2 regions of the Virgibacillus salidurans genome follow, and region 1 is predicted to be linked to the other one. Evidence: riboswitches for the same ligand, from Rfam matches in the RefSeq annotation. Region 1 holds a riboswitch; the other holds the start of a gene.
What was found. Region 1 has a riboswitch for FMN ahead of KFZ58_RS12040 (ECF transporter S component). Riboswitches for the same ligand answer to the same signal wherever they lie in the genome.
Positions count from the first base shown of each region.

Region 1 (16,065 bases):
GGAAACGATATACTCTACGAATTATGAACCATTGATAAAAGAGGATTAGACTAAAAGAGCGGTACAGACATGACTAATCTGTACCGCTCTTTGTTATTCAGCAAGCACGCCTGTTTATGAAACACTATCTTCTCCGTTTTAATGAAGCATACTCCCAATCACTCGCAGGAAATGCAAACATGGCACTATATTACCTGTTGCTTTCCGCTATCAAACTTCAACTAAACATGCCTAGTAAAACATTATGGTTACGGTTTACTATTTCGGCCAAAAGCTTAACGACTTCTTACAAGCGCTTGCCTCCACTTTAATTCCAGAACTATTAGCTATGACAGAACAGATTCCTTTAATGCATGTTCAAAGGCGGCGATAATATCTGCTACATCCTCTATTCCTACCGAAATCCGTACTAGCCCTTCTGTGATGCCAAGCTCCTTCCTGGAAGCTTCAGGAACAGCACGATGCGAAGTGAATAGTGGATATGAAACAGATGTCTCCACACCTGCCAACGTAGGAACTATTTTTATCCAGTCTAACGATTTGAAAAAATCAACTACATTACATTTCCCGGTGATATCAATTGTGACGATCGCTCCGTTTCCTTTCGATGACACATTCTCGGGATAATAAACTTTTTTTACAGCTTTGTTTTCTTTTAATGCACTGGCTAGGCTCTGAGCGTTCTTGGCATGACGCTCCATTCTTACGCTTAAAGTCTTTAACCCACGGCAAGCAAGCCATGCTTCAAAAGGACTCAAATTACTGCCTAAATTAACTACTTTTGATTTCGCTTTAGCAATCAGGTCTCCCCTACCGACTAGCACGCCTGCAGTAACATCACTATGCCCGCCAATGTATTTCGTTGCACTATGCACAACCAAATCAGCGCCCTCTTCAAATGGCGTACAGAAATAAGGGGTTGCGAATGTATTGTCAATCATTGTGTAAAGATTGTGGTTCTTCGCAATAGTAACTAGTGCAGACAAATCTTCCACACGCAGTAATGGGTTCGTTATAGACTCCGAATAAATCAGTGTAGTGGTAGATTTAATACTTTCAGAAATTGCTTTCTGGCTAGTAAAATCAACAAATGTAACCTCAACCCCAAAATCCGGCAATTCATTTGCTAACAATTCATATGTACCTCCATAGATATCCTTAGATGCAACAATATGGTCACCATGTTTCGCGACACTCAATATTCCTGCTAAAATCGCCGACAATCCTGAAGAAGTCGCCACACCATGCGGGGCGGCTTCCAACTGTGCAATTGCTTCGCCTAATTCATCCGGATTTGGATTACCAACCCGGGTGTACAAATAATCATTCTTCCCGTTAAAAAAATCTTCTATGTCATCAAGATCGGTAAACTTGAAGGCAGAGGTCTGATAGATTGGAGTTACCTTACTTGTAAATGATTTCTTTTCTTTATTGGATAGATGAACTGCCCGCGTGTCAAAATTTGTTGTCATATTATCTCTCCCTTAGCCTATTACATAATAATACTATCTACTTTAACGAATCAAAAAGAAAAATCCAACATACGGATCCTATTCTTTATTTACGTGTTCTCAGCATAATTAAGTATTCTTATTAATAATTAAATTATAACATATTTAAAGATAATACTTGTTACCGTAATCAGTATCAAAAACAAACCCCTTGAAGATTTGTAGAGGTTTGTTTTTACAAAAATTTATGAAGATCACTTGGTGCGTTCTTTTCTATTTACCATTTTTTCCAACTTCAACAAACTTTCCCTAACCAATTTATTGGAAGCGTTTCTTGGTAGCTGATCGATAAAATAGATTTGCTTCGGAATTTTATATTTAGCCAAATATTTCGCCGCATAATCGAAGACCTCTTCTTCAGTTACGGCACTATTTTTCACGATAAACGCCAGGGGGGTCTGACCCCATGTATCATCTTTTTTTCCAACGACACCAACTTCTTTGATTTGCCCCATTCCTGATAGTACACTTTCCACTTCAGATGGATAAATATTTTCCCCACCGGAAATTATTAAGTCATTTCTTCGGTCAGCTACATATAAAAAACCATCCACATCAAGGTAACCTAGATCTCCTGTAGCCAGCCAGCCATTTGACAGTGCTTTCTCAGTTGCTTCTTGTTTATTAAAATACCCTCTCGTCACCATCGGCCCTTTTACATAAATTTCTCCGACTGGATCGTCATCCTTATTATCGATCTTTAATTGTGCCGGAACTAACGGCTTTCCTGCTGAGCCTAATTTTTGTAAAGCATCTTCAGGACTTAATGTTACAATTTGCGAGGCCGTTTCTGTCATGCCATAGGACTGAAAAACAGGGATATTGCGTTCTTTTGCTTCTTCCAGCAGTGGTTTTGGTGCTGGGCCCCTCCGAGAAGCATGCAGCGGAATGAGGACGGATAGCTATCCTCTCCAAGTCGTGTAACAAGACGTTGTAGCATGACGGTAACAACGGAAACAATCGTTACATCCTTTGTAGTGATTGCTTCATGAACGTTATTTTCATCAAATTTTTCCAGTAAATAAACAGGCATTCCATATATGACACTACGTATGAAAATCGAAAGGCCACTAACATGAAAAATGGGCAACGCAGCCAGCCATTTGTCTTTAGCATTTATGCCTAGATTCAAGGCAGAGCCTATGGCACTCCACCAGTGATTCCCATAGGTGTGGATAACCCCTTTTGGAAATCCTGTTGTTCCTGATGTATAAATAATGGTAAATGGATCATCCAAATAGATTTCCTCTTGCAGATTGAGTTCACTTTCCGGCAGTCTGTCTATTTCTGAAAATGTCTTCACAGGGACAGAGAATCCCATTTCAGTTGCTTTGGAACCATCGTTAGTTAATAGGCTTGAAACCTCTCCATCACTAAGTTGATAGTTTAATTCCTCTTCCGTTAATTTTATATTCAACATCACAGAAACAGCACCAAGATAGCTTAATGCATGAATAGCAACAACCATCGATATATTATTCGTGGAAAAAATACCAACATGCGAGCCCTTCGTTACTCCTATACCCGCCAATTTCTTCGCGAAGCTCTGGCTTTTTTCCTTTAGTTCCAAAAAGGTAATGGCATCTCCATCTACGGTCTCAATTGCTAGTTGATTCGGTGCGAGATTTGCTTGTTTGTTTAACCAGTGCGGAATCGTTTCCGACATCTGTCATTCCTCCTACAGATAAAAACCTTTGCTTCGATGAGCAAAGGTTTTTTCTTAAAAATCAATCACGGAAAGCGTGGAAACTGCTTGAAATCCGGTTTTCTTTTTTCTTTAAAAGCGTCTCTTCCTTCTTTTGCTTCATCAGTTGTATAATAAAGAAGTGTTGCATCTCCACCCATTTGCTGCAGGCCGGCTAGTCCATCCGTATCTGCATTGAACGATGCTTTCAGGAAGCGTAGTGCAGTTGGTGATTTTTCCAACATTTCCTCACACCATTGCAAGGTCTCTTCTTCTAATTTATCCAGTGGAACAACTGTATTTACCAATCCCATATCATATGCTTCTTCTGCACTGTATTGACGGCAGAGGTACCAAATTTCACGAGCACGTTTATGGCCAACCATGCGTGCCAATAATCCAGCACCATACCCTGCATCAAAACTTCCTACTTTAGGACCCGTTTGACCAAATACGGCATTATCTGCTGCGATTGTTAAATCACAAACAACATGCAATACATGTCCGCCGCCGATAGCATAACCGGAAACCATTGCTACAACAGGTTTCGGTATGGTGCGGATTAAGCGTTGTAAGTCAAGCACATTTAAACGAGGAACCTGATCCTCCCCAACATAGCCACCATGTCCACGAACTGACTGGTCACCACCAGAACAAAATGCTTTATCTCCAGCTCCGGCTAAAATAATGACACCAATAGATGAATCGTCACGTGCGTCAGCAAAAGCATCAATCATTTCATTTACTGTCAGTGGTGTAAATGCATTACGCTTTTCCGGACGGTTCATCGTCACCTTTGCAATTCCGTCCTGTTTTTCATAAATAATTTCCTCATACTCTTTTACTTGCTCCCATTGTACTGCCATGAATAAATCCTCCTTGTGTAATAATTATTCGTTTTGAAAAATAAATTCCCCTACCAGTTTACCAAAAATTTTAGGTTGTTCCACGTGAATTGCATGTCCCGCATTTTCGATGATCTCCAAATTACTTGCACCAAGGCGTTTTTCCATCATTTTATTGATCACAAAAAATTTTTCATCATATGTACCGGCAATTAATAAAACCGGTTTGCTGAATTGTTCCATCTCATTCCACCTGGAGGCTTGAGACCCTGTTCCCATGTGTCGAAGCGATTGCGTGAGCCCTTGTGCTGATTGAGCTAATCGTTCTTGTCGGATTTCCGCTTGCACGTGTTTCGGCAACGCTTTTTGCGTTTGAAACAGTTGGATATTTTCCCAGAAATCAACAAAGGATGCCACACCTTCATTTTCTATTTTTTGTGCAAGCTGTTCGTCTTTCTCCACTCGCTGATCGCGTTCTTGCTTTGTGTCTAAACCGGGCGATGCACTTTCTAGAATTAACGATTGGACGAGTTCCGGGTAGGCAATAGCAAAAGATAAAGCTGTTCTGCCACCCATCGAATAACCAAGCAAATGAAATTTTTCAAGCTGCAAATACCGAAATAATGCCCTTAAATCAGCGCAACATGCTTCCATTGTTCTGGGCGATGGTGTTTTTGTCTGTCCGTGACCAGGTAAATCAATGGTAATAATTCGTAGTTCATCTTTCCAGTTTGCAATAAAATCAGCCCAAGTGGACATGCTCCCTGTAAACCCGTGCAGCATGACGACAGGTGGATTGCCGGGTTCCCCATGGATTTCATACCAATAGGAAGCATCATTAATTGAAAAAAACAATCGGTCATTCCCCCTTCATGAGGAGTTCTTGCTCAATTGCGTGCCATTTCTCGCGGTGCCAATCCACATTTGTGGTTCTTTCTGTTTGCACCTCAACGACAGATAACCCCAGTTTTTCGTAGCTTGCTGTAAGTGCATCTTTTAGTTCAGATTTATGTCGGGCGACAGTGTGTGTGCCGCCATACATGGCAACTGCCTGTCCTAAATCGATATCAACAGGAGTACCAAATAATGCTTCAAAATGCTTTTGATCATTGGCTTGGCCTAAGAAGGAAAAGATTCCACCCCCGTTATTATTGATTAATAGGATGGTGAGATTAAGCTTGTAATGTTTTGCCGCAAGTAAGCCATTCATATCATGGAAAAATGATAAGTCTCCAAGCAGTAATGTTGTTGGTTTCCCGGTAGCTGCCGCACCAAGCCCGCTTGATACCATTCCATCAATTCCGTTAGCACCCCGATTAGCCAGTATAGAAATGTTCTTTTCCGTTGTCATGAAAAAGGTATCCACATCTCTAACTGCCATGCTGTTTCCAACATATAGGCTGCTGTTATCAGGAATAGTATCTATCATTCCGCTTACAGCCTCTCCCTCGGTAATCTGCGTTTCAATTCCATCCAGCAAGTGTTTCTTCGCCGTATGATTCATTTCCTGCCAAGTTTTCAGCCAGTCTTTATTAAAATGCCTGACAGGCGATTTCGTGATAAGATCCTCGCATAGCGAGTTCGGGTCTGCGAAAATAAATTCGGTTGCATTACCTGTAGGTTCCCTGTACCCTGCATCATTTTCCACAATGAATTGCATCGCGTCCTTATGCTGTTTCACGTAGAAAAGATAGGGCTTGGAAACAGGCATTGCGCCAAAGCGAAGTATAAAGTCTGGCTTCAGCTGTTTGCGAATTGTTTCGCTTCTTAAGATTGCATCATATCCTTCAATAATATGCGTCTTATCATGTTCACCTGCCCTCAGCTGGGACAAGGGTCTGCAAGAATAGGCAAACCCCACGCTTCCGCAAGATTCGTAATGGCTTCTGCAAGATTCGCATCCACTTGCGGACCGCAAACAATAAGCCCCTTTTCCTTGCTTTGAAATTTTTCCAGCAGTTGATTTACATCATCTTCTAGCAATCGTTTCATACCGGCAAATGTTGGATTATAGGATTGAACTCTCTGATCTCCCCAAATATTTTCCAATGAAAAATCAGGGCTAAGTGGTTCCCGAAATGGAAAGTTCAAATGGACAGGACCGGGGTTTCCTTCCTTAGCCTTGTAAACAGATCGTGCTGCTTTACTCCTTACATACCCAAGCATGGCCGGGGAAGCCTCAGGCAGCGCCATTTCGTTAAACCATTTCACATAGTCCCCGTATAACTTCATCTGTTCAATGGCTTGTGGTGCACCGACATCACGCAATTCATGGGGCCGATCTGCAGTGAGAACGATTAGGGGTACTCTGCTATAGTACGCTTCTACAATGGCAGGGAAATAATTAGCAGCCGCTGTACCGGAAGTACATACAAGCGCAACCGGACGTTTTGTTGCTTTGGCAATGCCTAGCGCAAAGAAGGCGGCTGATCGCTCATCAAGGATGATCCACTCTTTCATTTGTTCATGTTCCGCAAACGTTAATGCGAGTGGTGTCGATCTGGATCCCGGTGAAATAACCGTGTCTGTAACTTGGTTTTTGGTAAGTTCATCTACAAAATTAGCTGTATAGCGTGTTAAAACTTCTGTATGATTCATCTTTATTCTCCTAGAACAGAAAGCATTGGTTTAAATTTAATCATTGTTTCTTCATATTCTGCCTCCAGATTGGAATCTTTGACAATTCCTCCCCCGGCAAATAATGAGGCTTCATCTCCTTGTATAAGCCCGGAACGGATCGCAACAGCAAATTCACCGTTTTGATTACTATCCAACCAGCCAATAGGCGCGCCGTACCAGCCCCGGTCCAGTAACTCATGGTCTCTGATAAATGCCAATGATTCCTTGCGCGGTGTACCCCCAAGTGCAGGTGTAGGATGAAGTTGTTTAATAATATCAAAAATGCTATACCCGTTTTTCAGACGAGCTGTTACCGGTGTATACAAATGTTGTAAATTATTTAGTGGGTAAATAACCGGCGCTTCCGGTATATCAACTTTCGTGCAATAATGAGTCATTGCTTGTTTAATCATTCTTACAACAAAGTCATGTTCCTGACGATTTTTTTCATCATGAAGCAATTCCTGGCTTATTTTTACATCTTCCTCTTTTGTTTTCCCTCTTGGTGCAGTACCAGCCAGACATGTCGATAAAAGGTGATCCCCTTCAAGTTTCACTAATCGCTCTGGGGTTGCGCCAACGAAGCAATCAGCCCCTTTTTCAAAGGCAAAAATATAACTGTTGGCTTGTTTATCCATTAATTTTTCTAAAATGGTGGCAATATCTGCTTGCTTTTCGAATTTTAAGCGCATCTCCCTTGCAAGGACGATTTTATCGGCTTTATTTGCTCGAATTTCTTCTCTTGCCTGCCGGACAGTTTCTTTCCATTTGTCTGGTTCAATCTCTATTTTTTCTTTTAGATTTAAATGGTTAGAAGGATTTGCCGTATATCTAAAGAGTTCAGACTCCATTTGATTTACTTGCGTTGCAAGCTGAGCTGGATGGTCCTCTCTAGTTACTTTCACATTGATTGTAAAATAATAGGCATTATTATGTTTCGTTAACATAAATTCCGGCACGGTAAATTGGCTGGGATTGAATTTTTTCCATAGATCGGTTTGTTCTTTTTGCGGATCAAATGCCATTCCTCCCAGTGCCGTAATCCCGGTACCTGCTTGCTTATATGGATTATGAATGATTGCTTTAGCTAATATATTATTCCATAACGCTTCCGTTTCTTCAAAGCGAGAGTCAGCGCCTGTAGTAATTTCATGTGCATTGCCAATACCAACAACATAAAAATCATCTTCGGTACTTGTCCAGAAAATACGGTTTTTATGAAGCTGCTTAGCCTCTTCAAAAAAACGAAGCGGATTCGTTTCTGTTATTTTTTTTGTCACACTGACGAGTTGAAAATCCTCATTTGATTGCAATTCTTCAATTGCTTTATTTAGTAAATCTTCTATTGGTTGTTCCTTTGTTTCAATCATCTGATAAACCTCCGTTAAACTTACGATGGCGAACTTTATCTCTATTTTATTCTCTTTTTGTCTGTTTCTCAAGGAAAGGGACTATTTTTCTACATTTCGACAATTGACACGCTTTAACAATTTCCTTATATTAATGATATTGATATATTTCAGGGGGAAACATCCAATGCAATCAACAGATAAAGTAAATGTAAAGCAAGCTTTGAATGAAAAAGATGGATTTCAAGTTTGGTGGCGCCTCATGCGGCCACATACATTAACAGCTTCATTTGTCCCGGTTTTTGTCGGTTCCATGCTTGCTTTTACAGAGGGTTCTATAAATATATTCGTATTTCTTGCGATGTTGGTGGCATCCATGCTTATCCAAGCCGCCACAAATATGTTTAATGAATATTATGACTTTGTTCGCGGCCTGGATACGAAAGACTCTGTCGGTATCGGGGGGACAATTGTACGGGACGGCATCAAACCGAAAAAGATATTAAATTTAGCATTCGTGTTCTTTGGTATTGCGGGTGTACTTGGCATTTATATATGCATCGCATCCAGCTGGTGGGTAGCAGTCATTGGTTTAGTATGTATGATAATCGGTTATTTATATACAGGAGGACCTTATCCAATCGCATACACACCGTTTGGTGAACTTTTTTCCGGATTTCTAATGGGAACCGTCATTATAGGCATTAGTTATTTCATCCAAACACAATCAGTAACTGCAAATGTTATCTGGGTATCCATCCCTGTAGCTATCTTCATTGGATGTATTATGTTATCAAATAACATCCGTGACCTGGATGGTGACAAAGAAAACGGCCGTAAAACAATCGCCATTTTACTTGGTAGGAAAAATGCGGTTAATTTCCTGGCAGCATTATTTATCACGTCTTATGCTCTAACAGCAATTTACATTATAACAGGAATACTGCCATTATGGTCGCTTATCACATTTATCAGTATTATAAAAGCAATAGACGTAATTAAAAAATTCCGCGGCAAAACACAGCCACTCGAAATGATGCCTGCGATGGCCGCCACAGGAAAAACAAATACATTCTATGGATTTTTACTTGGTCTATCCTTATTAATTAGTGCGGTTATTTAACAGAGGAGACATTTTTAATGACATTAGAAAACACGCTAATAGAAGCACTCGGAATTGAAGTAGTATCCCTGGATAAAAATTTGGTTGTCCTGAGTATGCCTGTTGATAAGCGAACACATCAACCAGCGGGGTTTTTGCATGGTGGTGCAAGTGCAGCCCTCGCAGAGACCGCTGCCAGCATCGGTGCAAATGCACATGTCGACACGCAAGAATCAAGTATATTCGGCATCGAAATTAACGCAAATCATATAAAAAGCAAACGGGACGGTGTCGTAACAGCGAAGGCTACCCCGCTTCATACAGGTAAAACAACAATGGTATGGGATATAAAAATAATAGATGAACTTGGGTATCTTATATCAGTATCAAGATGTACGATAGGAGTCGTTCCAAGACGGAAATAAAGAAAGGTGATTCGTATGTCCAAACACAAGGAACTGACAGATGAAAAAATAAAGTATTTCAAAAAACGCCTACAAGGACTGAAAGAAGAAAATGAAGAGAAGCTTGAATCAAATAAAGGTACTAACCCGAACGATGAGACACAAGAGCTGGCAGACTATGATAATCATCCGGGAGATATAGGTACAGAACAATTTGAACAACAGCGTGACGTGGGACTCAACCTCGTTCGAGAAGATCGCCTGCAGGACATCAATGATGCACTGGAACGCATTGAAAACGGCACGTACGGCTTAAGTGAAAAATCAGGAAAACCAATACCACTGGAACGCTTGGAAGCACAGCCAGAAGCACGGAACCTAGTCGAGGAAGAAAAATAATGTGGAGTCCGCCCCTTTTGAAAGGGGGCGGGCTTTGTTTATGGTGAGATTACTAACTCGTGATCTTGATTACCGAAATCCTAGAAAAGCTGCCAGAATGATCGTCAACCTAGAGTGAACCCTGGCAACCAAAATCTGAGAAAGAAGTATAAACGGTCGTTATAAGGGTTCATGACGACGTTGAACACATTTTATTCGGGTTAACGGGGGTCATCAACGGCTTATGGCGACGTTGAAGGCATTTCATTCGGTTTAACGGTAGCCATGAACGGCTCATGACCGGTCCATGACGACCGAAAATATATATACGGATGAATCACTACAAAAAAATAAAGCCAACCCTCAACGGATTAGCTTTACCCTATTTATCCTATACCAACTTCGCTTGCTGTTGTTCTATCCAACTTCGCATTTTCACAAATAAGGGAACAAAAAGCAACCCTATAACAACGCCTTTTATAATATTAAATGGCAGAACACCTGCAATGACGGATATCCATTTTACCTGTTCTGTCATCTCCCAGCCCATGAACCATGCATATGCCGGTAAAACGAAAAAGTAATTTAATACGCTCATCCCAACAGCCATAACAATTGTCCCGGTTACCAATCCCGAAACGACACTTTTTACACCTTTGAATTTGTGATAAAGCATGGAGACAGGTACAACAAACATAAGACCTGCTAAGAAATTTGCAGCAACCCCTATCGGATCACCAGCTCCGGAAACAAGTAAGTAAAGAACATTCTTAATAGCTACGACAATAACACCAGCCACTGGTGAAAATATGAATCCCGCAATTAATGCTGGTACATCACTAAAATCAATTTTTAAATAAGCAGGTAAAAATGGTAAAGGGAAATTCAAGAAAAACAGTACGAGTGAAATGGTCCCCAGTAATGCTAGAATAATAAGTTTTAAAAGCTTTGATGACTGCTCACCTTTCGTTTGCATCATCTTCTCCTCCTTCATCTTAAATCGATTCCTATCTCGTTCGATGAAGGATAAGCCTTTCTCCTATAAAAAAATACACATAAAAACCCTAAAGCCTAATGGGGCTTTAGGGTGGTAGATTATTCATAGAAAAATTAAAGCGCATCATGCACTATAATTTGGCTCGACATCTTCTCCCATCCAGACTGTACTGTCGGTCCCGGAGTTTCACCAGGTCAACCACGCCGCAAAATGCGTTGTGGGTCACGGACTTAGAGCTCATATAAGCTCCTCACCGTCGGTCGGGAATTTCACCCTGCCCCGAAGATATGGAATCGATTATTTTATTGTTAATTGTATTATACACGATTTCACCTCATTTGCAAATAAATTATCTCAGGTTAAAAAGAAAAGGTGCAGAAGCTCATCACTTCTACACCTTCAATTTTGCATAATCTAATCTTCACTCAGCATTAATAAATAATTTACCTTCCGCCTGCTGACGCGTTTCGTTACCAAAGTCATCCACGATTTTCACTTCAATAACAGCGCCTTCAGCCTCGATATTTGTTCCTGTCCACCATCCTTCGTAATGGCCTTCTGACGTTTCCATCATCGGAAGCTCTGTTGCATTGGCAACACTGCTTCGCTCATTTGTTAGTGGCATATGGATAAAGAATGTAGCTCTTTGCCCTGGCTCACTATCAAATTCGATATTCACACTTTCACCTGCATTGATATATACATCTTCCGTTGGTGTTAGGTTATCGATTTCAGGTGCCGTGAAGTCCACGTCAATGGTAACAGATTCTGTTTGACTATTTCCTGCTAAATCCGTTGCAACAACTTCGATTTCGTTTTCTCCGTTGTCCAGCAAAATTCGCTTGGAATAGCTTCCATCCGAAACATCTGCTGCTTGACCGTTCACTTCCACATAATCAAGGTTGGCATCTGAAACAGTTCCTTCCACAGTCACTGTTTCCCGATTTGATTTTTCCCCGTCTTCCGGATTATCAATCGTTAATTCAGGTGATTCGGTATCCAGCATGACTGTAACAGGATCAGATTCCCCTACGGAAGCTCCATCAAGTAAGGATACTGCTGTAAGTTCATTTTCACCTTCTATTAAGTCTGCTGGTATTGCAAATTCACCATTATCTCCAACTTCCTCTGTTCCAGCTTCTTCTCCGTTATTTAACAATTGAACGGTAGTTGTAGGAGAAGCGGTACCCTCTACAGTTAGCTCTGTTTCATTTGTGATAAGGTCCTCTGCCGGTGAAGTAATAACAGGTTCCTCCGCCTCATAACTGACACGAGCACGGATCATATAGTTTCCTTCAATAGCAGGAGACTGTGACCATGCTCCACCAACTAATTGATAGCTGCGCTCGGCATTTGGACTACTTTCATCAGTTGCTAGCCCAGGAGCTCCTGTATTAGGCTGTGTTTGGATATACACCATATAGAAATCTCCATCCACCGTAATGCTGTGCTCGGACAAGTCAACGACTGTCCATTCATTCACATCACGTATAGCTTCAGCTTCTATTGGACCGGCAATTTTCTCACCGGGTTGTCCATTTGCACCTGATGCATCCCATACTTCTACTGCAAATTCGGTGCCACCAGGGACAGGGAATTCCGCGTCCCAGAACTTAAATACACCATCTGTTACGACAGCGGATTCTTCACCCTCCGGCAGGGACATTTTCACTGCCCAGCCATTACCTGTATCATAGAAAGCACGTGCATTTTCAGCGGTTCCGTCATCATATCCTATTTCTCCACCAGGTACAGTGTAGAATGGCTCAAGTGCAACATCTGCTTCTGCGTCCTCTTCCAGGTTAACTTCAACCTCTGTTGCATGATAACCGCCTGCTAAAACACGTAATGTGTACGTACCTTCATATGCAGATAGAACGTAATTCCCGTCTGCATCCGTTTCTACAGGTTCAATGTTTGCATCTTCTACAACAAGAACCGTAGCACCTTCTATCGGTTCACCTGTTGCCACATCCGTAACTGTTCCACTTACGGAATACTGATCGATTTCTTCTAATGTGAAATTCGCCTCAGTCGTTTCCTCATCCTCAATTGTTACGGCTTGTTCATCCGAATGGAATCCATAAGATTCAGCTTTTACTGTGAATTCCCCTGCAGCATGAAGTAAGGAATAGGTTCCATCTGCTGGATCTGTATTTACGGATCGACCGGTTTCAAGCACACTCACTTGAGCGCCTATAGGTAAAACAGCCGGATTAACTGCTTCTTCCTCAGCCGGTGGATTTTCCTTAGGCAATACTGGTGCAATACTCGCCGGATTCACGTTCTCTTTCAAGGCCGCTTTACCATCATTTTCTTTTTCTACCCCAAGTTCATTATTCGTCATTTTTAGCGCATTCATGGCCGGATGACCGTTCAGTAATCCGATGGAATTGCCGTTACCAGGAGCGACCCCTAATGATACAGTATCACTTTCTGGCTCCTCAGATAGCGCTACATCATCAATATACCAACCATCTCTAGTGACACTAAGGTCAGAGGTGAAATTGAAACCAATATAAATTCGCTCGCCACTATAATCGGATAAGTCTACTTCTGCACTTTCCCAACCATCTGTTAAACCTTGCATTCTAGTAAGCTGTGTCCATTCCTCTTGATCCGTTGATATAAAAACATGGCCAAAATCATACGCATTGCCTGATTCATAGGCTTCTAAATCATGCCATTGTTCAAACTGCAAGTATGAATCCCCTTCCGGCAGATCAATTGGCGGCATCACAAGTGTTGCATTTGCGTTACTATCATATTGACCATCCAGATTGGTTGCATACAGATTTTCGCCGGATGCAGCTTCCTCAGGTCCGGATGTTGGCGCGCCCCATTCCCAACTATTGTTTTCGCCGAATGAAGTCCAACCGGCCGGGCTAGATTCAAAGTCCTCGAAATATCCTGTTGTAATACCTTGCTCTACTGTTACAACGTACTCATCACTGGTTACTTCATTATTTCCGAAGTCATTCACTTTCCAGTAATAGGTCAGAGAATCCCCATCGATACCCTCGCCAGGAATGGTTGCAGCATATTCTCCATCTGTAAAATCACCAGAAGTTCGGGATGCTTCTACAGTTTGCCAGTCCCCACTATTGTCCTGATAGTTTAATTCAACGGAAGCGACACTAATGTTATCACTAGCCTGAATGGTTAAATCTAAATCCATGCCAGCATATGTTTCTGCAGGGGCTTCGTGTTCAAAAGCAGGTGCTTCTGTATCGTCACCTTCTTTTGTAACTTGTCCTTCCAATGTTCCAAGACCATCTACTAGAGATGCTACTGCATCATGTGCATTAACTAATCCATATCCGTATCCATTATTTGGAGACTCCGGATATTCTTCATCCGTTAACGTCGTAGCAGTGGATGTTAAAATTTCTTCCATTTCATCAATGGTTAAACTCGCATCCACATCTTTTAACAGTGCTGCTACCCCCGCAACAGCAGGACCAGCCATTGACGTTCCATTCCAGCCGCCTTCATACCCGCCTCCGGGTACAGTGGAACGAATATTTACGCCGGGAGCAGAAATATCAGGTTTCACCTCATCATACGGGGAAGGTCCGCGCAGGGAAAAATCTGCAAGCGCATCTTCAATGTCAGTTGCTCCAGTAGCAAATGATTCAGGGTAATTTGCCGGAACAGCTACGGACTCCGGACCGCCTGGGTTGGTAAGTGTTGTATTTCCAGCTGAAAATTCCGGGAAAATATCCGCTGCTCTCCAGTTCTGGACAACGTCACGATACCATTCATCAAGACCAGGTCCACCGCCCCATGAGTTGTTAACAACATCTGGCGCCATATCCACATTCGTATTTCCTTCAGAATCCGTTGGTGCTAAAATCCATTCTGCTGCTGCTAATAAATCTGCATCAGTTGCCGTTCCATCCACTCCAAATGCTTTAACAGCAATCCACTGAGCACCGGGAGCTACACCGACTTGATTGGATCCGTCTGGTTCACTTCCTACCATCGTTCCTGTTACGTGCGTACCATGTCCATTTTGATCATAAGGCTCAGTCTCACCGTCAGCAGGATCATACCAGTTGAAATCATGATCGACTTCATCCGTCTGCGCGTCATAGCCACGATATTTTTCTTTCAAAGCTGGATGATCCCACTGGGCACCTGTATCGATACTTGCTACAACCGTACCTGAACCATCAGCGCCCATATCCCAAGCTTGTGGTGCGCCTACACGTTCTACATTCCACTCCACATTTTCGATGGAAGATTCAGGTGTTTCCGCATCCTCTGTAACTGTTGTGAACAATTCACGTGTTTCGTTAGGTAAAATCTTTTCAACTTCTGCAAATGCGGCAACTTTTTCTGCCACTTCTTTTGTAGCAGTTACCGCCATACCATTTACAATATAATAAGAATTAATATTTTCAGCATTCCCATTCTCAACCTCTTGTTCCAGATACTGTTTTACATTTTCCTGTGAAGTCAGAGAAGTTGATTTTAATGCAGACACAACAGCTGATCGCTGTATATGCTCTTGGTTTTGCGCTGATAGATTCGCTTGATCGGCATTAGCTCTCGCATCTTCAGCTATTTGTGCTGTATCCGTTTTTTCGTTAAATTTAATTAAAAATGTTGTTTTGTCGTTCTCGCTAAACTCCTCTTGTAGGCGATCAGTCACTTTTGCTTGCGTTACCTTCTGGGAGTCGACTGCAGATTGGTGTAATTTACTATTTGCTTCTGCATGCGAAATTCCTGGTGCAATTAAAGAAAAAGTCATTAGAAACGATGCAGCAATACTAAATGCTCTAACCTGACGTTTTTTCTTATGTTTCAAAATCTATTCCTCCCCTCAATTTAAAAACAGTCTCCTAAACACGCTGAAAATAACTACACTATATAAAACTCCCCGCCCCCTTTGTAAAAAAATATAGTGTTGCTTGACAGCTGTTTGTGGTGATGTTTGTAGAATCTGAGTTGTTGGTGTAAGTATAATAGATTTCAAGGTTAAACGGTGTCGAAATATGTCGATCCAAAATAGAACTTTCAAAATTGATAGATTAGTATTATTATTTCTGGATTTACTTCATAGGTTATTGACTCAGGTTCATAGCATTTACTTTTTCAATACAGCGCCAACGATTGATACAAAAGCATTTTAGAGAGGTAATCTATTAACACGGGTTTTCTGCTTTACAAA
Region 1 covers NZ_CP074373.1:2,326,395-2,342,459, forward strand. Annotated here, with positions in the region: gene KFZ58_RS11990 (NAD(P)/FAD-dependent oxidoreductase) at 1-49, shown strand, start outside; gene KFZ58_RS11995 (trans-sulfuration enzyme family protein) at 327-1,472, opposite strand; gene KFZ58_RS19370 (AMP-binding enzyme) at 1,706-2,158, opposite strand; partial or broken gene KFZ58_RS12000 (AMP-binding protein) at 2,198-3,177, opposite strand; gene menB (1,4-dihydroxy-2-naphthoyl-CoA synthase) at 3,243-4,061, opposite strand; gene menH (2-succinyl-6-hydroxy-2,4-cyclohexadiene-1-carboxylate synthase) at 4,086-4,895, opposite strand; partial or broken gene menD (2-succinyl-5-enolpyruvyl-6-hydroxy-3-cyclohexene-1-carboxylic-acid synthase) at 4,900-6,638, opposite strand; gene KFZ58_RS12020 (isochorismate synthase) at 6,641-8,029, opposite strand; gene KFZ58_RS12025 (1,4-dihydroxy-2-naphthoate polyprenyltransferase) at 8,196-9,131, shown strand; gene KFZ58_RS12030 (hotdog fold thioesterase) at 9,149-9,535, shown strand; gene KFZ58_RS12035 (TraR/DksA C4-type zinc finger protein) at 9,551-9,913, shown strand; gene KFZ58_RS12040 (ECF transporter S component) at 10,284-10,868, opposite strand; FMN riboswitch at 11,033-11,180, opposite strand; gene KFZ58_RS12045 (S8 family serine peptidase) at 11,311-15,645, opposite strand.

Region 2 (16,065 bases), 1.4 Mb from region 1:
AGCTCGAAACAGGCCGGAAAAATCAAATCCGCGTACATATGCAGGATCTGGGTAATCCGGTTGTTGGTGATAAAAAGTATGGCTCCAAGCAAAATGTTATAAGACGGCTTGGTCTTCATGCGAAGGTTTTGGCTTTTAAGCATCCAACTTCAGGTGAATTATTGCGATTTGAAGCGGATGTTCCGAAGTCGTTTTTGATGAAGTCCAGGTGAGGATGTTATTGTGTTAAAAATATGATAAAGGGGTATAGTTATCAAAAGGAACAGCTGTAGTGAAGAGGCAGGCACTAAAGTAATTTCTTATTAAAAGAACCTGTATTGAAAATTTGATGTAGGGTCTTTTTATGCGGTACGTGGTGACAGTTTAGATTACCGTTATGGCACCCATTTCAGAATATCGGTCACCAAGAAGCAGTTTAGATTACCGCTATGGCACCAATTTCAGGATATTGGTCACCAAGAAGCGGTTTATGTTACCGTTATGGCTACATTTTCAAGCTATTGGTCATCAAAGAGCAACTATTACTACCGTTTATCTATTTTGCTGCGGTTCAACCTGTATATTATTCAACAAACGGTAATACTATAATCAAAAAGAACTCCTTCTCATAAATTCAGAACGGAGGCATCAGCATGCAAGTCAGAATCGAAATAACCTACCAAACACCAAAAGGAGCAGAAACAGCCTTTACTTCAGACCAAATGTATGCCCCAAAGGCTTTATTATTTGCTGAAGATCTGGAAAAAACAGGCCGCATGAAAAATATACAGTTCATCGATACGAGGGAAACCACGTGGAATTTTAAGCAATTAAAGAAGCAGCTGGAGGAAATCAAAACAGAACCACATAATGTTACAGTTTTCTTTGATGGTGGCTTTGATCTGGAAACGAGAAAATCAGGGCTTGGCTGTGCGATCTATTATGAACAGAACAAAAAATCATTTCGACTGCGAAAAAATGCCTTGGTGGAGGAACTCGATACGAATAACGAGGCAGAATACGCTGCCCTGCATCTTGCTATAAAAGAGTTAGAGCTTCTTGGCGTCCATCATTTGCCCGTTACGGTAGTTGGTGATTCTCAAGTCGTTATTAATCAGTTAAAAGAAGATTGGCCCTGTTATGAGAAGGAGTTAGCCAAATGGGCGGATCGGATTGAAAATAAAATTGCTCAATTAGGAATAGAAGCTGCATATGAACTTGTTTCCCGGAAAAAGAATCGTGAAGCAGATCATCTCGCATCTCAAGCTTTAAAAGAAATTGAAATAATAAGCACGAAAGAAATCGACTACTAAGAATGCCCCTACTCATAGGGGTTATTTTTATGTCTGGGAGATATACTGCGAGCGTCATCGCACCTCCCCAAGTAAAAAACTGGAATAGTTTCTCTTTTTGCATCCCAGTTTCAATGAATAACATGTTATCATCATCTTTCACAGCTAACTCCGTTTTACCATCGCTTGGGGTTCTTATGTAGGCTTAATAATTACTTTCTCATTATTCACCCTATCAATATTTTTGGAGAATCCGACTTGGATACCGTAATTGGAAATGGTGATAACGAGATTAAATTGACTACGAATAATGGGAATATTACGATGCAGAAATAAGCTTATGACCACTGTAATTGTGTTGTTTTGCGCATTGGGGATCCCTTTGCTAGAATGAAACTGTCTACGAATACGTTGAAAAGACAAAATATAAATGAGGTGACAGGTATGCTACTACTTCAAGTAACCAAAAAGCTCGCTGAACAATTAAATATAAAAACATCCAAAGATCAGTTAGTGGACAATGATCTGCTATATTCCTGGCATGCGCATATGTTCCTCTATAAAAGAAGGAAATATGTGTTGGTCATGAATAATAAATCCCGATATAACTTTATTCTGGGCGGTTTGGTTAAGAAAGATTTTATGAAATTTGATGAACTGATGAAAAACGGGATCAGGAAGAATTTGCTGGCAGATGGTTTTGACACGAAAGTAGTGGATAAATATATGGAACAATGTGATTCGGTGAATTATGCACCTACCAGCATGCGTAATATCATTTCCCAGATAAATGATACGATTTTAATTACAAAGCATATGTGGGAAGCGGATGAAATACAGCCACCTGATTTGGATAAAACCAACCGGAGAAATAATAAAGTTCCATTTCTCCAATTGCCTGAGAGTCATTCGCTGGACGCGATGAAAAATGGAATGAAAAACGTGGAGGATTGACGGAGCAAAATGTCAATCCTTCTGTAATGGAGCTTTCTCCACAACCCGTCCATTTCTGCCTTCTGTCGTTTCGGCATGTTTAAGTGAGCTGATAATTGCTTCTTCCGTTGTTTCGGTAACCGCCTGAAACAATTGGTTCATTATTGTGTGGTCATCACGAATAAAGTTCAGAGACTCTACAGCGGTATTTCTGTTATGGGAATACCTGTTAGCAGTAGAAAATGCTATAGCAATGTCGCCACTGCCGTTATCCATATGGCTTCCCGTGCGTGCGAGTCCAGTTGTACAACGCTTCGCTAGCCGCTTTAATTGGCGGTCGTAAAGGGGTGCATCTGTTGCAATGATCATCATAATGGAGCCATCAGGTGTGTTCATTTCGAGTTTGTTCCAATCCGCAAATAGTGCCTGCTCCCTTTTGCCAAAATTACTCAAAACGAGGCAGCCAACTGTGTAGTTTTCCCCTGCAGCAGTTACTTCACGTGAAGCTGTTCCGATTCCGCCTTTATAGCCAAAGCAGACCATCCCTTTGCCGGCTCCAATAGCACCTTCTAAGGCAGGCTTGTTTGTTGCGCTTTTAATAGCTTGAACGGCATGTTTGGGCTTGATTGCCTGATGCCGAATGGAATTTAGATAGCTGTCATTACACTCGCCTACAACGAGATTGATTGTACTTGTTGAATCACCAATTTCCTTATTTTCGTCAATCATGTACTGCAGGGTACCTTGCCATACTGCTCCAACACTAAATGTGTTTGTTAACATGATTGGCGATTCCAATAGACCCAGTTCTTCCATTTGGACGAGACCTGTCGTTTTTCCATAACCGTTGAGCACTGCACTGGCTGCACGAGTTTTCTGATTGAAAAGATTGCCTTTATGTGGAAGGATAGCGGTGACGCCTGTGCAGATTGTAGTTACTTCATCGATTTTTTCATATAATGTGACGTGTCCTACTTTCACATCCTGGACATCTGTAATGCAATTGGATTTTCCTTTTGGGAGAGGCATAGGTTGAGCTCCTTTTCTAGCTTGTCTGTGTTTGGTAAATGTTATTATACCAAAATGCCGTGAAGTATTTACACTTTTTGCAGGAATAAACCGGGAAACGCTGATAAAAAGTCGTGAACAGCCGATAAAATGCCATCAACCGCTGATAAAAGTCCCCGAAAAGCTGATAAAGTATGAGGTTCCGCTGAAAAAACAGTCCGAAACGCTGATAAATGCCGAACTACCATCTCGCACCAACTGTCGATTAACCCAGCAAATAAACATTCACTCAAACGCTATTTTTGCATTTTCCCAGAAGTCAGTGCTATACTATAGAAAATCAAATACGCAATATTCCTTCGGGGTCGGGTGAAATTCCCAATCGGCGGTGATGAAATCAATTCTTAGTCCGCGACCCGTATGGTTATGAAAACCAAGCGGTGGATCTGGTGAAACTCCGGAACCGACAGTTATAGTCTGGATGGGAGAAGGAATTTTTTAAGCAGCGAGTATGTTTCTAATCGAACAATGCATGGTTTTCATTATTCTGTCCATGTATCATTTTTAGATATACTTTTTTTAAAACTTGTTGATAAAAATTCTAACCCAGGCCTCTGAAGCGAATTCAGAGGCCTTTTAATCGTGAGGAGTGATTATTTGAATGACGAAGATTATATGCGATACGCGCTAGACCTAGCCCGCGGAGTTTCAGCGCAAACGAGCCCGAATCCCCCAGTCGGCGCAGTTGTTGTGAAAGACGGGGATATCATTGGGCTTGGTGCTCACTTAAAAGCAGGGGAAGCTCATGCAGAAGTGCATGCACTCGAAATGGCTGGGGATAAAACGAAAGGTGCAACGATATATGTCACGCTTGAACCATGCTCCCACCATGGTAAAACCCCGCCATGTGCTGATCTGATTGTAGAAAAAGGTATAGAACGGGCAGTTATTGCGGTAGCGGATCCAAATGAAAAGGTGGCAGGTCAAGGTATTGAAAAGCTTCTTAATGCTAATATACAAGTAGATCTTGGTGTATTGGGAAATGAAGCTGAAGAAGTAAATGCAGTATTTTTCCATTATACCAAAACCAAGACACCGTTTGTAACAGTAAAATCTGCTGTCAGCCTGGATGGAAAGACAGCGACAAAAACTGGTGATAGCAAATGGATAACCGGTGAAGAAGCTAGGCTTGATGTACATCATTACCGGCATAAGCATGACGCAATTTTAGTAGGTGTCAACACCGTAATTGCAGATAATCCCAAGCTTACTACAAGACTTCCCAATAGCGGGAAAAACCCGGTACGCATCATTTTGGACACCAACTTAAGAACGCCATTGGATGCTACTATTATTACTGATAATGAAGCCCCAACGTGGATTTTTACCGGAAGAAATGTAATAGAACAAGAAAAGGCTCCTTTTTTGAAAAAGCCTCAGGTGGATGTTATTCAGCTTGACGAGGAACAGATCGATATAGATACGGTGCTTGGGATTCTGGGTGAGAGAAAAGTTATGTCTGTATATGTAGAAGGCGGATCTGAGGTTAATGGCTCTTTTTTAAAAAAACAACGAATTAATCAGTTTGTTATGTATATGGCGCCAAAGTTAATTGGCGGAAAAGATGCACCAACATCATTTACAGGCGAAGGATTTCAACACATTGCTGAAGTTCTAGGTTTGACTATCAAACAAGTTGTAATGATTGGTGAAGATATTAAAGTTATCGCTGAACCGAGAAAGGAAGTATCAGATGTTTACAGGAATAATTGAAGAAATGGGCACCATGAAAAGTATGGAACATGTATCTGATCAGGCAGTTAAGCTGAAAATTGGCTCTGACAGCGTTATATCGGACGTAAACTCAGGGGACAGCATAGCGGTTAATGGCATCTGTCTAACTGTTACGGATTATAATTCGGAAAATTTTCAAGTGGATGTCATGCCTGAGACAATCAAATCCACTTCTCTGAGTGCATTAAAGCCAGGATCCAAGGTGAATTTGGAAAGATCCATGGCGGCAAATGGCAGATTTGGTGGTCATTTTGTTTCCGGTCATATTGATGGCAAGGGAAAGATTATTCGGAAGGAAAGACAAGAGAATGCGGTTTATTATGATGTTCAAATCGCTAAAGAACTTGCCCCATTTTTCATAAAAAAAGGATCAGTAGCTGTGGACGGAATCAGTTTGACTGTTTTTCATGTGGAGGAGAATACATTTACGATTTCCCTAATCCCACATACCGTCTCAGAAACTGTCCTAGGTGAAAAAAATAAAGGGGATACCGTTAATATCGAGTGTGATATGCTCGCTAAATATATGCAACAGATGCTGGAGCAACAAAAGCAAAACAGTGAAAATTAACCAAGAATTGCTATTACGCGAAGGAAGGGAAGCTTATGTTTCATACAATCGAAGAGGCAGTTTCAGATTTAAAAGCAGGAAAGCCGGTTATCGTTGTAGATGATGAGAATAGAGAAAACGAAGGTGACTTAGTTGCGCTGTCTCAACATGTGACACCAGAAATGATTAACTTTATGATTACACATGCAAAAGGATTAGTGTGTACATCGATTAAAGCAGATTTAGCTGATAAAATAGGGTTGCCTCTAATGACTAGTCAGAGTACAGATCCATTTGGCACAGCCTTTACTGTATCTGTTGATCACAAAGATTCAACAACAGGAATTAGTGCAAAAGAGCGGTCTCAAACCATTCAAGCGCTCGTTAATCCAGATGTGGAGGTAACAGATTTTAAACAACCGGGACATGTTTTCCCATTGATTGCAAAAGAGGGCGGGGTCTTGAGGCGACCTGGGCATACGGAAGCTTCGGTTGATTTAGCATCATTAAGCGGGGCATTTCCTTCAGGTGTCATTTGTGAAATAATTAAAGATGATGGCGAGATGGCAAGGGTTCCTGAACTAAAGAATATGGCGGAAACATTCGACTTGAAAATAATAACCATTGAAGCACTAATCGACTATCGAAAAAATAAATCAAGTCATATTAAGCGGGAAGTAGAAACAATTTTACCAACTGAATTCGGGACATTTAAAATATTTGGTTATACAAATGACCTGGATGATAAAGAACATATTGCGTTAGTAAAAGGAGACATTGATTCTAATTCAGATGATGCAATTTTGACGCGGATTCATTCCGAGTGTCTTACAGGAGATGTCTTTGGATCCCATCGCTGTGATTGTGGCCCGCAGCTCCATCAAGCACTGGCGGAAATTGAAGAAGCTGGACGTGGCGTTTTAATTTATATGCGACAAGAGGGCCGTGGTATTGGACTGATCAATAAACTTCGTGCATACAAACTGCAGGATGAAGGGTTCGATACGGTGGAAGCCAATGAACAGCTGGGATTTGCTCCGGATTTGCGAAAATATGATTTTAGTGCACAAATTTTAAAGGATTTGGGAGTGAAAAATATCCACCTTTTAACCAATAACCCTGAAAAAATAAAGGCACTGGAGTCGTTTGGAATAACGATGCAGTCACGTCTTCCTATACAAACAAATATGCGGGAAGAAAATGAAAGCTACATGAAAACGAAATATGTTAAATTAGGGCATTTACTATCATTTCATCACTAATAGAGGGAGAAGATTCTAATGGGAAGAACACTTGAAGGAAATCTGGTAGGCAGTGATTTGAAAATAGGAATTGTTGTAGCGAGATTTAATGAATTTATCACTGGTAAATTACTGGAGGGTGCAGTTGGCACATTGAAAAGACATGGGGTAACGGATGATAATATAGATATCGCATGGGTTCCCGGTGCATTTGAGATCCCTTTAATTGCCGGGAAAATGGCAAACAATCCAGCTTATGATGCAGTGATTACGCTAGGTACGGTGATTCGAGGCTCAACGCCGCATTTTGATTATGTATGTAATGAAGCTGCCAAGGGTGTATCCAATGCATCTGTCCAATCCGGAAAGCCGGTAATCTTTGGGATCCTCACAACAGAAACGATTGAACAAGCAGTGGAACGTGCAGGAACCAAGGCTGGAAACAAAGGAGCAGAAGCAGCAGTGTCTGCGATTGAAATGGCAAACCTCATAAAAGTAATCGAGGAATAATAGAAAGCCGGGAAAGCGACTGCGTTCAGCTTTCTCGGCTTTTTAGATGGAAAATCAGCTATGAGTACGATAAACTAGTAGGAAGGCTATTTATGAACGGGGGCGTTTACCATCAAACTATTAGTTACACAATTTATCATCATAGCTGTTATTTGGACAGGGATGGCTTTCTTTTTTTCTGATATGAATACGATGAGTCAAGCCATATTTTATATTGTTACGTCTTGGCTTCTGTTTTTACTCGTTATCATCGTTAAAACGTGGATCAGTAATAAAAGGAACAATACAGAATAGCTGCTGAAAAAGCGTGAGGAAGGGTTAGCATATGCTTAACATTGAAAATTTATATAAATCATATGGTGAAAAGATATTATTTAACGACATTTCATGCACGATTACCGAGCAGGAACGCATTGGTCTCATCGGTGTCAATGGTACGGGAAAGTCCAGCTTTTTAAAAGCAATAGCTGGTGTAGATGCACCGGAGAAAGGAACGATTAAGCATCCAAAAGATTATCATATTGAATATCTGCCTCAGGACCCGGAGCTTGATGGGAGCTTAACGGTGATTGAACAAATTTATTATGGGGATTCTGCCATTATGCAGGTCATGCGTGGCTATGAGCGAGCGCTGCAACGCTTGCAAAATAACCCAGGTAGTGACGACGTACAGTCCCAACTACTTAAAATGCAGCAAAAAATGGACGAGCATGAAGCTTGGGAAGCGAATACCACCGCAAAAACAGTACTGACAAAATTAGGAATAACAGATTTTGATAAAAATGTCACGGAGCTTTCTGGAGGACAGAAAAAACGTGTGGCAATAGCAAAAGCCCTCATTCAGCCAGCGAATTTATTAATACTGGATGAGCCGACCAACCATTTGGATAATGAAACGGTCGAGTGGCTGGAGAAATTTTTGCAAGGGTATAAAGGATCGCTATTGCTCGTTACCCATGATAGATATTTTTTAAATCGGGTAACCAATCGGATTTTTGAGTTGGATAAGGGAAATTTATATATCTATGAAGGTAATTATGAAGTGTTTTTAGAAAAAAAGGCAGAGCGTGAAGAACTGGAAGAGCGTAACAAACAGAAGCATCAAAACACATTAAAACGTGAAATTGCCTGGTTAAAACGCGGCGTAAAAGCTAGAGGGACAAAACAAAAGGCGAGAGTTGACCGTGTTTCTGAAATGAAGAAGACTACCTTTGATACAAAAAAGCAGGATGTAGATTTTCAGGTAGGGTCCACCCGTTTAGGAAAACAAGTCATTGAATTAGAGGATATTGAAAAAGCCTATGACAGTAAGAAGCTATTGAGGGATTTCAGTCATCTAGTTGTACCGCATGATCGTATCGGAATTGTTGGGCCAAATGGTTCCGGGAAAACGACGTTGCTTAATATAATGGCGGAGCGGATAAGGCCTGATCTAGGTGAAGTCAACATAGGGGAAACCGTTAAAATCGGCTATTATACACAAGGTGAGGAAGAACTCGACGGTAACATGCGGGTGATTGATTATATTAAAGAGGTTGCTGAAGTCGTTCATACAAAAGATCAGTCAGTGATTACGGCGGAGCAGATGCTGGAGCGATTTTTATTTTCTAGACCGGAGCAGTGGACCTATATTCGCAGGCTTTCCGGCGGGGAAAAACGGCGCTTGTATTTGCTTAAAGTGCTAATGACGGAACCGAATGTACTATTTTTGGATGAACCAACAAATGATCTGGATACTACTACATTAAGTGTACTGGAAGATTATTTGGATCAATTCCCTGGCGTGGTGATTACGGTGTCCCATGATCGTTACTTCTTGGATCGGGTTGTGGATCAGTTGCTCGTGTTTACAGGTGGTGGGGAAGTAAAACGCTTTTTTGGAAACTATAGTGCGTATTTAGAGGAAGTCCATGAGGTTTCAGAGAAGCAAGCGAAACCTGATAAAGTAGAGCAGCGGCCAAAAAAACAGAAGAAAAAGCTCTCGTACCATGAGCAAAAAGAATGGAACCAAATTGAGGATCAGATCATGGAGTTGGAAGAAAGAGTAGAAGAATTACAGCAAGAGATTATAGATGCAGGCAGTAATTCGGAAAAAGTTCAGGAGTTATTTGCCGAGCAGGAGAAGACAGAAGCGGAACTTGAGGCTAAGATGGAGCGTTGGGAAGAACTTTCACTGATGGTGGAGGAGTTGGAAAACAAATAATATACTACCTGAATAAGATTGGTGTTATAGATACAAGCTATAGTATAGCATCTTATTTAGGTGGTCTAACCAATGAGTGAAGCCCAAATGTATCAACGAATTTATGAATTGAGGGAACAACTTAGTGATGCTTATTCTAATTACTGGAACCTCTATTCGGATATGAGCACATGGTTTTTTTGGTTTAACCTGGCAAGTGTTGTGATACCATTTATTATCCTCTACTTCGCAATCGACAGAGAAAGGTTATTCGAAATTTCCTTTTATGGTTACACGGTACATGTGCTGTGGTCAAATGTGGATAATTTTTTAACCGCACAAAATTATCTCAGCCATCCCCACACCCTGACCGGGTTCATTCCTGCTGGGGTCACGGTAACGGCCGTTGTACTTCCAGTAACTTTCATGCTGCTGTATCAATATTGTACCAATAAGGGTAAAAATTTTTACCTTTATGCTATTGTCGCTTCCTTCATTTTTGGATGTGGGTTTGGTGGAATTTCAATGATCGTGGACTTACTGCGAATGCATAATGGCATGAATCTATTTTATTTATTCCTTATTGACATAGTAGTTGCGTTCCTCGCTCTGTGGATGACAAGGCTTTTCTTTAAAATAAAGAAGACGAAAAGAAAAATATAATCTTTTGTGAAAATCTTTATTTCATTTTTCTTCCATATCGAGTAAACTAAGGGTAGAAAATGAAAAGATGAGGGATTAATTCATGCAACATATATATAGCGATATTATCCAATTTCGAGGAAGTCACTATGATTTTGGCTATATGCAGGGGGAATTATTAAAGGGTTCTATTACAATTACAAATCGTAGGAAGCAATGGCAAATCAGAAAGCAGCGTTTTTCCATTAGTGAGAATGAAGTAAAACGAGCGATTTTACCGTTTGCTCCGGGGATTTGGGATGAGCTTATCGGCCTTCAGGATGGCCTGCAAATGCCGATGGAAGAGGTTTTAAAAGAATTTGGTGGATATCGGCTTGACTATGTTAAGAGTGGATGTTCTATTTTCACAGACTCTAATTATATGATTCGAAATTATGATTTTCATCCAAGAACATATGAGGGACGTTATACGATTTTTCAACCGAAGGATCAGGGCTATGCTGTTATCGGTCCATCCCAGCGGATTACAGGGCGGATGGACGGGATGAATGAGAAAGGGCTCGCGATGGGCTATAATTTTATCCACCGGAGGAAACCTGGTGAGGGGTTTATCTGTAACATGATTGGGCGAATGATCCTGGAAAACTGCGCTAATGTTTTTGAGGCAATTTCGCTCCTGAAGGAAATACCGCATCGCCACTCATTCAGTTATGTCGTATTAGATGAAAACGAGGAAACATATGTCATTGAAGCGACACCAAGAGGAGTGGAAGTTCGTCAGTCAAATGTCTGTACCAATCACTTCGAAGTATTAAAAGAAGAAAATCGTCATCATTTAGATGATTCATATAAACGAGTAGAAGCTATCAGGCAGCAGCAAAGCAAGGCTACGGACGAATACCAAGCATTTCGGATGATGAATGATACAGATAGAGGTATTTTTTCCGATAAATATAAGAACTGGGCAGGAACTATTCATACATCTGCTTATTTTCCGAAGCAACGGAAAGCATGGTTTGCTTTAGGTGGTGACCGTAAGCCGGTTATTTTTGATTTTGACAGGTGGCTTCGTGGGGAGCGAATTACAACAACGCGCATCTTAGGTGAGGTTGATACTGATCTGGCATTCGGACACATGGATGAAGTTGTACGATAGGCTTTCGGATAAATTGAACTGATTTCTGATTATTTTAAGGTTTAAAACGTATACTAGTAAGGGAAACTATCTATATGCAGAACTTCATTTTCAGCAGTAATAAAAGTATATCCATATTTCTTACTGCATATTGCAACTAAGGCTGTCACCGAAAGGCTTGGTGGCAACCAAGTTTTCTAATAAATGCAGTTATAAAATTACAAGGTTATATAGGAGGTAATTTAATGAAACTTTATCAGGTAAGAAAAGGGCAATTTGTGTTTTATAATAATGAATTGCACAAAGTGTATTCTGTAAAACCCGTGTTTAGAAAATCGATTCATCTATATCGATTGAAGGATATGCAGCAATTTTTGACAAGAGCTGCTGACATTGAATTGTATAGACCTCAGCATAATGACACATTTATCTTTTATGGAAAGCGGTATACAATTAATAAAGATTTGAGGCCAGAGCCAGGTGATTATATTCTAATCATAAAACCAACGCCGGATTTTCTGGATCATTACTCCCTTAATGAGATTGAGAAAGTAGAGAGTATTGAAGATGGAAATGTAGTCACAACAAAAGATAATGGTGTAAAACATAGTGAATATGTTGTTATGGTTCCTGGAAAGTCAGATGCCAGCCAGGAAATTGCCTATCGTGATAAAAACCTGGTGCCGGAAGCACAGCAAATTGAAGATGAGTCCATTACTTATTTATCAGAGAAAGATAATACATTAAAACCGGTAGTAGGCGATATCTATATTGATGTCAGAAATGATACAAAAGCAATGATTGTTGCAATGACAGAGGATGAAGTTGTATTTGGACATGGAGTCCGTGTCCATGTTGCAGAGCTACTGGATGAAAATAATTTTACACTTGTGTACCGTTTTGAAGAAGATTTATAAGCAATGAAATCCCAGCTGAAATTTACGGCTGGGATTTTTGATTTAGGCTCTTTTCGTAAGTATGGTTGGTATTTAAAATCTTCGTAGTTGATGTAGAAGACGAAGCAGTTACTGTTTGCTATAATCACCGTTCGGGTCAGCGAAGGGCGGATGCTTTCCGCGGGCACGGCCTCAGCCCCTCGAGAAAACCACTCTCAGGTCTTCGGACACGTGCTATTCCCGCAGGAGTCACCGCCCTTCGCTGACCCGAACTGGTGAGATGGTTTGAATACTGATTACTAATGCAATTTAGCGGCAAAAACCGGAACACTCAGCGGAGGAAACACATGTAGACTCCTGCGGGAGGAAAGGCCTAGGCGAGACCCGGAGTGCGTAGCACGAGGGGGCTCACCAGCCGCCCTAAGGTGCGCGAAATGTGTTTCCGGAGCGAAGTCTAAGCACCCAACTATCATTAGAATTTTCATTATGTCGTCTTTTATATCTTTTGTGTCAAAAGCCACAATTTAGAAAACAGTCTTGATTGATTAAACCAACTTTTTAACGATTTTGTTCAATCAATCATCGCTGATGCTTTATAACCAAGAACATTAACAGGATCCTTTGGACTAGAATAAGGAGGTGCGTAGGCAAGTTCCAATTCAGGCAGATCCCTTGCAGTTAGTTTGGCTGTGATGGCTGTTGTCAGCACTGCAAGCCGTTTATCGACCCCGTCAAATCCGACGACATGCGCTCCATATAGACTTCCTGTTTTATCATTAAATAAAATTTTCAACCAGAGCTTATCAGATCCGGGATAGTATCCGGCATGAGAATAAGATTGTAATGTAGCTTCTTTAAATGTATACCCTAAATTTTTCAAAGTGGCACTGTTATGTCCTGTTGCTCCAACGGTTAGGTCAAACACCTTTAAAATAGACGATCCGAGCGTCCCTTTATATGGAATGTTTTCACCACTGAGATGACTGGCGATAATAAAAGCTTGTCTGTGTGCCGGCCATGCAAGAGCTGTATGTCTTGGTGTTTGTGCAATTAAATCCTTTGTTTCAACAGCATCACCTAACGCATAAATATCCGGATCAGTCGTCTGCATGTATTCACTTACAGAGATGGCGCCTGTATTTCCGAGTTTTAAGGATGCATCAATAGCAAGACGCGTATTTGGTTTAACTCCTGTTGCCATGATTGTCATATCTGCATGTAAGGAATTTCCGCTGTTAAGCTGGATCGTTTTCCCTTCATTAGAATAGCCGGCCAGCCCATCGTCTAAAATTAGCTTAACACCTTTTTCGTTTAGGTGGTCTTCAATGATAGCAGCCATATTTTTATCGACTGATTTCATTACCTGGTCAGATCTATCAATGATCGTACAATCCAATCCTAAGGCATGCAGATTTTCGACCATTTCCAAACCAATAAAACCAGCTCCGATGATTGCTGCGGTCTTTGGCTGATTAGTTTTGATATAATTGTGTATTTCATCCATGTCTGGAACCGTATGCAAGGAAAATATACAAGCTTCATTTCTTCCTGTCACGTTTGGAACGACGGCTGATGCGCCTGGTGCTAGGATTAGTTTGTCATAAGTTTCTTTGTATATATCTGATTCATTTCTTACCTGAATTTGTTTGTTTTGGCGGTCAATACTTGTAACTTCAGATCCTGTTCTTATTGTGACATCATATTTTTCACTAAATGTAGATGCAGGTATTAATAAATCATCTCTACTTTCGACGACTTTTCCAATATAATAGGGCATCCCGCAATTAGAGAAAGAGATATGATCACCTTTATCAAACATAATAATTTCAGATTCCTTATCATTCCTGCGAATTTGAGCCGCAACAGTTGCTCCACCGCCAACTCCACCGACAATTAAAATTTTTTGTGCCATCTAATTCGCTCCTTATTCTAACGTAGTATTTATACCAAATAAAGGAAATCGACTCTACCGCCAATTTCCACCAATCCGACATCTTTTCTATAGGCTGTTTTCTAAAAAATTGTTGCTTTTGATAAGAATGCGACGTAGTATACCGCTACGGAAATACACTACGCGCACCTTAGGGCGGCTGGTGAGCCTCCTTGTGTTGGCGCACTACGGAGTCTCACCTAGGCCTTTAGCTCCCGCAGGTAGATTTAAAGCAACAATACTTACGAAAATATCCTTCCTACATTGATCCCAAGAAAACGATTATAATCGTAGCAGGAACGACCCATCGCATAATCTGAAACCATACTTGATAAAGTCCGGGAGATAATTTATTACTATAGGAAAACTCCTCTTTTATAAGTGTTTTATCCATTCTAAAGCCAATGAATAAAGCAATTAGTAAACAGCCACCAGGAAGCAGGATGTTACTTACGAGATAGTCAGTTGCGTCAAATACGGTTAAACCGAAAATGGTAAAATCCGCTAAGACATTTGATGACAATGCTGCTGGGATTCCTGCAATAAAAACAATCATACCAGCTACGGCAGCGACTTTTCTTCGAGATCGTTGTTTTTTTTCTGTGAAAGCAGAAGTGATAATTTCCAGCATGCTGAATGACGATGTCAGTATCGCAAATAAGAATAACAAAAGAAACAGACTTAGGAAGACCTCACCAAATGGCATCTGTGCAAAAGCCTCCGGTAAAACCATGAACAGTAATCCAGGTCCTTCCGTTGGTTCAAGCCCAAACGCGAATACAACAGGGAATATAGCTAAACCGGCTAGCAGTGAAACGAATATGTTCATAATCGACACAGACCCTGCGGACATTGGAAGACTGATATCTTTATTTAAATAAGAGCTGTAGGTGACCATCACCGAGAATCCGACAGCTAAGGAAAAAAAGGATTGCCCAAGTGCATACAGAACACCTTCACCAGTAATTTGTGAAAAGTCCGGCTGCAGGAAAAATGATAATCCTCCCATAGCACCTTCAAAGGTTAACGCACGAATGACGAGAATAATGAAAAAGACAAATAATAAGGGCATTAATACTTTACTTGCCTTCTCAATCCCATTTTTGATCCCAAATGAAACAACGATTATGTTAATGATTATAAATAACGCGAGACCGAAAATCACGATCAACGGATTTCCAGTAATCGTCGCAAATAATGCTTCATAATCGGTGTTGTCCTGAATGACCATCCCAGGAATGGACATAGCGCTGTAAATTAACACCCAGCCGCCTACCACACTATAGAAGGACATAAGGAGGAATGCACCGACAACACCCCAGCGTCCGATAATGGATGACCAGCCACTTTTAGGTGCAAGCGTTTTATAGGCACTGACCGCTTCCTTTTGTGATCCTCTGCCGATAATGAATTCGGCAAGTAAAATAGGCAGTCCAATAATAACCGTAAATAAAATAAATAGCAGGAAAAAAGCACCGCCACCGTTCATTCCCGTCATATAAGGGAACTTCCATATAGCACCAAGGCCGATTGCAGCCCCTGCGGATGATAAAATAAAGCCAAGCTTTGTGGCCCATTGATCGTTTTTAGCTGGCATTGTACGACTTCCTTTCTGATATACCTTTTTTGATTTGTTGGACAAATTTTATTGACCTTTCGACTAGAAGTCAAGTCTTACTTCTACATTTCTGTTCGAATATCCCATAATTCCGGGAAAAAATAATGGTCCAGTACGTTCTTTAAATAGCCAACGCCAGAAGACCCGCCAGTTCCCGTTTTATGGCCGATAATTCGTTCTACGGTTTTCATATGTTTAAAGCGCCATTGCTGAAATGAATCTTCAATATCCACCAGTTTTTCTGCCAACTGGTATAGTTCCCAGTATTGATCGACGTTTTTATAAACAGTAAGCCAGGCCTGTTCAACAGATGCATCCTTCTCATATGTTTTTGAAAAATCACGCTTTAAAATGG
Region 2 covers NZ_CP074373.1:924,106-940,170, forward strand. Annotated here, with positions in the region: gene KFZ58_RS04980 (RluA family pseudouridine synthase) at 1-212, shown strand, start outside; gene KFZ58_RS04985 (reverse transcriptase-like protein) at 633-1,292, shown strand; gene KFZ58_RS04990 (DUF6933 domain-containing protein) at 1,662-2,225, shown strand; gene KFZ58_RS04995 (DmpA family aminopeptidase) at 2,238-3,233, opposite strand; FMN riboswitch at 3,564-3,709, shown strand; gene ribD (bifunctional diaminohydroxyphosphoribosylaminopyrimidine deaminase/5-amino-6-(5-phosphoribosylamino)uracil reductase RibD) at 3,870-4,985, shown strand; gene ribE (riboflavin synthase) at 4,966-5,577, shown strand; gene KFZ58_RS05010 (bifunctional 3,4-dihydroxy-2-butanone-4-phosphate synthase/GTP cyclohydrolase II) at 5,613-6,818, shown strand; gene ribH (6,7-dimethyl-8-ribityllumazine synthase) at 6,837-7,307, shown strand; gene KFZ58_RS05020 (ABC-F family ATP-binding cassette domain-containing protein) at 7,633-9,510, shown strand; gene KFZ58_RS05025 (hypothetical protein) at 9,583-10,152, shown strand; gene KFZ58_RS05030 (C45 family autoproteolytic acyltransferase/hydrolase) at 10,235-11,287, shown strand; gene KFZ58_RS05035 (hypothetical protein) at 11,512-12,183, shown strand; gene KFZ58_RS05040 (CoA-disulfide reductase) at 12,734-14,074, opposite strand; gene KFZ58_RS05045 (sodium-dependent transporter) at 14,352-15,689, opposite strand; gene kynA (tryptophan 2,3-dioxygenase) at 15,773-16,065, opposite strand, start outside.
Region 2: it holds a riboswitch for FMN, as region 1 does, so the genes downstream of both, ribD (bifunctional diaminohydroxyphosphoribosylaminopyrimidine deaminase/5-amino-6-(5-phosphoribosylamino)uracil reductase RibD) here and KFZ58_RS12040 (ECF transporter S component) in region 1, are expected to answer to the same signal.